DNA from 2 places in the Bacillus sp. HSf4 genome. Region 2 is predicted to be linked to the other one. Evidence: predicted binding sites of a transcription regulator. Region 2 holds the regulator's gene; the other holds the start of a gene.
What was found. The regulator Rex, encoded in region 2, represses fermentation and respiration genes when NADH is low (regulators of the CRP and FNR family bind a similar motif). The targets are predictions, from matches to a motif close to TTGTGAAATATTTCACAA.

Region 1 (3,413 bases), 1.4 Mb from region 2:
CGGAGATCGAATCGGTTTTGGTGGCGCATCCCGCCATCGCGGAAGCCGGAGTTATCGGCGTTCCCGATGATATGAAAGGGCAGGCTGTTGTATGCTTTGCCGTTCCCGCGAAAACAGAGCCGCCTTCTGAGACATTGAAGGAAGACTTGCTGGAGCTCGCATGCCGCGCGATCGGAAAAGCGGTCAAGCCGAAAGATGTTCATTTCGTCAGCGGACTGCCAAAGACGAGAAATGCAAAAGTAATGAGAAGACTGATACGTGCCGCCTATTTAAACGAGCCTTCGGGAGATTTGTCCGCCTTGGAAAACCCCGAAGTTTACGATGAAATCGCCCGGCTTTCGGAGCGAAAACTTCTATAGTATACTGATGGAGGCGCAAAAATAAAGAAGAAGGGTGATGGCCTTCTTCTTTATTTTGAGATAAGCGGGTCGCTGACTTACATTCGGACAATAACCGAACCGCCGCCGGACGTACATACACGGTTTTGCTGTTCCTCAATTGAGCGCAGGAGCTGGTTGTTGCTTTCCATCAGCTTAATCAGCATCCCCATTTGATCCTCCAGATGTTTTAACCTTTCTGTCATCTGTTGGGCAGATGGCTGACCCGGCGGGATTTGTGAGGCAGCAGGCGGATAGGGCGCTTCAGAATTCCATTTTGAATACATCGTGAATGTGCCTCCATCATCTAAACTGATATACCTTATCTTATGATCTGTAAAATGGCAGCGTTCGCCTAAAATCGGGACGAAAGGGATCCAAAAATGTACTTAACGATAAAAGAGACCGCAGAATATTTATCACTTCCAGAATCATATATCGAACAGCTCGTCAGACAAAGGAAAATCCGGGCGATCCATGACGGACAGCAATATTTGCTGAATAAAGAACAATTTCATACACATTTGGAGCAGATGGAAAAGTATAAGGAAATGGTTGAGGCGATTTTAAACGAACCGCTTCCGGAGGACCCGGATGTAAAAGATGAAGATTGATAATAAATATATTATGTAAACAAAGGTTTTTTCAGCATCTTCATTTGTGCATCTTTTGTCTCAGGGGAGGGGAATTGGATCACGAAGACACAATATAGGAAATGAAAGGAATGAAACAACCCTTTCAGATCAAGTTTTCTATGTTTTTCTTTCATTTCCGACACAATCGCGTTCATTTTTTGTTCAAAAAATGTTATCATTTAATAGTAAAATATACATTGTGTTTTAGATTGCAAGTTTTTGGTTTGTGCTTCAAAAGGACACCGCTGAAAACGCAAAACAAACACACCGGGGAGCGCTTTTTTCTGGACTTGTTTGTGCATAAATTCACAAACTGTAATTGGAAGGGCTTCCATCAAAAAACAGCACATCGCTTATTGTAAAGGAGAATTGGTTATGCCGGAAACAATCGATCAAACGAATGATCAAACAAACGAATCTGTAAGTCAAAGCCAACGCGATCTTATTGATCAACTGTTAAAACCTGAAGTGCAGGAATCTTTGACTGTCCTGGTCGACCAGCTTCCAAAGCTGACAGAACTGGTCAACATTTTGACGAAGTCTTACGATTTCGCCCAATCCGTGGCAACTGATGAAGTGTTGAAAAGCGACACTGTAGGTGCCATTACAGAAATTTTGGAGCCTGTGAAAGAAACGGCGAAAGAAATCGCGTCGACGGCCATTGAAGCAAAAGACCGCGCTGAGGAAAGCAACGAAGTCATCGGCCTGTTCGGTCTTCTGAGAATGCTCAAGGATCCGCAGGCGCAGAAGCTGTTCCGCTTTGCTCAAAGCTATCTGCAAATCATGTCAGAACGCGAAAAACAAAAATAACAACCTTCAGAATATATTTAGAATAAGGACGGAGGATTTACGATGTCAAAACATATTGTCATTTTAGGCGCTGGTTACGGCGGATTACTGTCCGCTTTAACAGTACGCAAACATTACAGTAAAGAAGAAGCAACAGTTACAGTGGTTAACCAATACCCAACACACCAAATCATCACAGAACTGCATCGCCTGGCAGCGGGCAACGTTTCTGAACAAGCGATCGCCATGCCGCTTACAAAGCTTTTCAAAGGAAAAGACATCGATCTTAAAATCGCGAAAGTCAATTCTTTCTCAGTCGACAAAAAAGAAGTCGCCCTTTCTGACGGCTCAACTTTAACGTATGATGCGCTTGTTGTCGGTCTTGGATCTGTCACAGCCTACTTCGGCATCCCTGGACTTGAAGAAAACAGCATGGTGCTGAAATCCGCAAACGATGCGAACAAAATCTTCAAGCATGTTGAAGAACGAGTGGCGGAATACGCCAAAACAAAAAATGAAGCTGATGCGACAATCTTAATCGGCGGCGGCGGACTGACCGGTGTTGAACTTGTCGGCGAACTGGCTGACATCATGCCGAACCTTGCCAAAAGCTACGGTGTAGATCCTAAAGAAATCAAGCTGAAATTAGTCGAAGCCGGTCCGAAAATCCTGCCTGTGCTTCCTGACGAGCTGATCGAACGCGCAACAAAAAGCCTTGAAAAACGCGGCGTTGAATTTTTAACAGGTCTTCCTGTCACAAATGTGGAAGGAAACGTCGTTGATTTGAAAGACGGTCAAAAAATCGTCACAAACACATTCGTCTGGACCGGCGGTGTTCAAGGTAATCCGCTTATCGGCGAATCAGGACTTGAAGTCAACCGCGGACGCGCGACTGTCAACGACTTCCTTCAATCTACATCCCACGAAGATGTATTTGTTGCAGGAGACAGTGCCGTTGTCTTTGGTCCGGATGGCCGTCCATACCCTCCGACAGCGCAAATCGCTTGGCAAATGGGCGAGCTGATCGGCTACAACTTATATGCATACTTAGAAAACAAATCAATGGAAACATTCAGCCCTGTAAACTCAGGGACGCTTGCAAGCCTTGGCCGCAAAGACGCGGTTGCCGTGATCGGCGCAAACAGCACGTCTCTTAAAGGCCTGCCTGCTTCATTGATGAAAGAAGCGAGCAATGTCCGTTACCTGAGCCATATTAAAGGTCTGTTCAGCTTAGCTTATTAATGTAAAGGAAGCGCTACTTATAGTTTAAACTATAAGTGGCGCTTTTTTCGCTTCAAATTTGACGGGTAAATGAAAATGTTGTGAAAACTATGACACAAAAAATGCCGCACAGATTTCACTGACGGGAAGGCCTTGATGATTTTTTTCAGGCAACATAGACATGTACCGAAAGAATAAGAACTAGGAGGTAAAACACATGAAAATGCTGAAAGTACCTGCTCCTCTTCATGAATTATTCGGCAAGAAAATTGCTGTATCTGAGTTATGTTTAACACTTTTGTTTGCCATGGGGATGTCCTCGCTTCTTTTAGCTGCTTCATATTCAGGGTGGCAGCATTTTCACATATGGCAAAGCTTGCTGCTGGCGGCA
Region 2 (3,413 bases):
CCGCCTATAATATCAGTATTTCCTTCAAAATGTTCGCCTTGTCGGGCAGAATGAAGCGAAAAAAATAAAGAGCCCTTTCGAGCCATTCCCTTTCCGCGGGAATGGCTCTTTATTTGCTCTGGTCTTTCAAAAACGCCTGGTTTTCCTCCTGGATGATCGTTTTTTGCGCCTGTCTGTAAGAGATTCTTGAAATCACGATACTGAGCTCATAAAGCAGCAATAAAGGCACAGAAACCATTAAATGAGACAATACTTCAGGCGGTGTGATGAGCGCCGCGATAACAAACAAAACAAAATAGGCGTACTTTCTGATTCTGGACAAAAACATGGGCGTCACCAAACCGAGCCTCGTGATAAACATGATCACGACAGGCATCTGAAACAATAAGCCAAAAGGAAGCGTTAATTGCAGCAAAAACTGAAAATATTCATGAATTCCGATGACCTGATTGACGTTCAAATCATCGGAGATCCTCGTCATAAAATCGACGACAAACGGAAATAAAATAAAGTAAGAAAAGGCAATGCCGCCTAAAAAAAGTATGATCGATACCGGAATATAGCTGAGCGTCACTTTACGCTCTTTTTGATACAGCCCGGGGCTGACAAAAGCCCACAGATGATATAAAAGAAGCGGCGAAGTCAAGACAGCGCCGATGATGAAAGCAAACTGCACATACACAAACAAAGGGTCAGTCAGCTTAAACGCGTTAAGCGTGAGCAGCTTTGCTTCATCCGTCTGCTGCAGATAAATGATCAGCGGCTTTGCCAAAAAAAAGCCTGCTGCAACAAAAACGACAAAAAAGAAAAAAATCATCATGAGTCGTCTTCGAAGTTCTGTAATATGTTCTACCAGCGACATTTCTTTTCCCTTCATAAATGTCATCCTATCTTACTGATCTTCCTTCTTTTTATCCGTATCGTCGTCAGCCAACCCTTTTGTCGCATTTTTAAATTCCCGCAGCGTATTTCCGGCCGCTCTTCCAAGCTCCGGAAGTTTTTTCGGGCCGAATACTAAAAGCGCCACCACGACGATTAAAATAAAGCTTCCAGGACCGATTGGCATCAATGCCTGCCCCCTTTCCTTTACTTTTAAGCTTCCCGTTTTTCACTTGTCATTCATTGAATAATGCTTCAGAAAATACACGAGTGACTGCAGTTCAACCGCCAAATCTATATGATGAATTCGAATGTGGTCCGGCACATTCAAACGAGCCGGCGTAAAATTTAAAATCCCTTTAATGCCCAGCGCGACCAGCCTGTCTGTGATGGATTGCGCGGCTTGGGCCGGAACCGTCAAGATGGCGACGGGAATGTCATCCGTCATATGTTCTTCAAGGGCGTTTAAGTCATAGACCGGAACGCCGCCCACCTCGGTGCCGATTTTATTCTCATTGATGTCAAAAGCCATGGCAATTTTCGTATTGTTGTTTTTGATGAAATTGTAATGGAGAAAGGCTGTCCCTAAATTCCCCACACCGATGAGTGTTACGTTTGTCATTTCATCCTGATCAAGCGTCTTTCTGAAAAAGGACAACAGATAATTGACATTGTAGCCGTAACCTTTTTTGCCGAGGGCGCCAAAGTAGGAAAAATCCCTGCGTATGGTAGCGGAATCGACCTTGACGGCATCGCTCAGCTCAGCGGATGATACACGCTGTTTTCCGGATGCATGAAGGTTTTTTAGAAAACGATAATATAACGGCAGCCGTTTTGCTGTCGCTTGCGGAATTTTTGAATGATCCATGTTCATAGACGATCCTCCATGTTTACATCAGCTTTTTCCTTTTTGTAGCCACCGTTTTTCCCGCCAGTCTTTTCGAGAAGACATGTCGGTCCTATCACCATTCCCTTATCCGCCGCTTTGCACATGTCATAGACGGTCAACGCACAGACGGAGGCGGAAGTTAACGCTTCCATTTCCACACCTGTACTCCCTCTCGTCTTGACTCTAGATTGAATATGCAGCACGCTTTTCTGTTCTTTTTCCTCCCACCGAAAGGCAATATCAACTCCCTTGAGCGCGATCGGGTGGCACATCGGGATGATGGCGGAAGTTTGTTTTGCCGCCATGATTCCGGCAACCTGAGCCACTGCCAGCACATCGCCTTTCCCGATTTCCCGGTTGTTGATTTTTTCATGTACTTCTTTATTCATGGACACACTTGAGACGGCTACTGCGGTGCGGACTGTAGCTTCCTTTTCACTGATGTCAACCATCCTCGCTCTGCCCTGTTCATTAAAATGTGTAAATTCATTCATGATCAAAACTCTCCTTATAACGATCATACACTATTTTTTTCGTTCTGTCTTTTTCTTTTGGTTAAAATCTTCCAGACTTCACTTAATTGTTTGCTGACTGCCGGTTGATAGGCTACACTTAAAATAGCAGACAAGAGGTGAAATATCATGATGATCTTGCAAGTCAATCAGCTCGCAAAATCGTTTGGGGCTGATACTATTTTAACGAATATAAAGCTGGAAGTCAGATCAAAGGACAGGATTGCGATCGTCGGACGCAACGGAGCCGGAAAATCGACTTTCTTAAAAATCATCGCAGGAAAGCTGTCATATGAAAAAGGTGAAATCATCAAGCCGAAAGATTTAACGATGGGCTACCTGGACCAGCACTCAGGGCTTGATTCAAAGCTGACGATTAAGGAAGAACTGCTGTCGGTATTTGAATTTCTCAAGAAAATGGAACAAGAGATGCGTTCGATCGAAGAGCAAATGGCGCATGCTGATCCGGGCAAGCTGAACTCTTTAATGAAAACTTATGACAGGCTGCAGCAGGAGTTTAAAGACAAGGGCGGCTACCAATATGAAGCCGAAGTCAGATCCATCATGCACGGACTTGGTTTTGCCGGGTTTGATGATAACGCCCGCGTTCAGGACTTGAGCGGAGGACAGAAAACGCGGCTCGCTCTCGGTAAAATGCTTTTGACAAAGCCCGATCTCCTCATTCTCGATGAGCCGACGAACCACTTGGACATCGACACGCTGACATGGCTTGAACAATATTTGCAAAACTACAGCGGAGCGATTTTAATCGTGTCCCATGACAGATACTTTCTCGATAAAGTTGTCACACAAGTTTACGAGATTTCCCGCTCCCAGAGCAAAAAATATATCGGAAACTACAGCTCTTATCTTAAATTGAAGGCAGAGCATCTTGAAAAAGAAACGAAGCTGTATGAAAAACAGCAGGATGAAATCGCCAAGCTGCAGGACTTCGTCGACCGCAATTTAGCCAGGGCTTCAACGACAAAGCGCGCACAGAGCAGAAGAAAGCAGCTTGAACGGATGGAAGTCATGGATAAACCGCTGGGTGATGAAAAGTCGGCGTCCTTTCGCTTTGACATTTCAAGGCAAAGCGGAAACGATGTGCTGCGGGTTCAGGATTTAACCGTCAG

Region 1: a site for Rex is predicted at 1,307-1,324, ahead of P3X63_RS10915 (DUF1641 domain-containing protein). Genes of this name have one in related genera too.

Annotation. Positions count from the first base shown of each region.
Region 1 is NZ_CP120679.1:2,133,697-2,137,109, reverse strand. Features, by position in the region: gene P3X63_RS10930 (AMP-binding protein) at 1-359, shown strand, start outside; gene P3X63_RS10925 (hypothetical protein) at 437-664, opposite strand; gene P3X63_RS10920 (excisionase family DNA-binding protein) at 761-991, shown strand; gene P3X63_RS10915 (DUF1641 domain-containing protein) at 1,388-1,822, shown strand; gene P3X63_RS10910 (NAD(P)/FAD-dependent oxidoreductase) at 1,865-3,043, shown strand; gene P3X63_RS10905 (hypothetical protein) at 3,240-3,413, shown strand, end outside.
Region 2 is NZ_CP120679.1:685,092-688,504, reverse strand. Features, by position in the region: gene P3X63_RS03470 (YdiK family protein) at 1-68, shown strand, start outside; gene tatC (twin-arginine translocase subunit TatC) at 110-886, opposite strand; gene P3X63_RS03460 (twin-arginine translocase TatA/TatE family subunit) at 893-1,066, opposite strand; gene P3X63_RS03455 (redox-sensing transcriptional repressor Rex) at 1,109-1,753, opposite strand; gene moaC (cyclic pyranopterin monophosphate synthase MoaC) at 1,750-2,262, opposite strand; gene P3X63_RS03445 (ABC-F family ATP-binding cassette domain-containing protein) at 2,410-3,413, shown strand, end outside.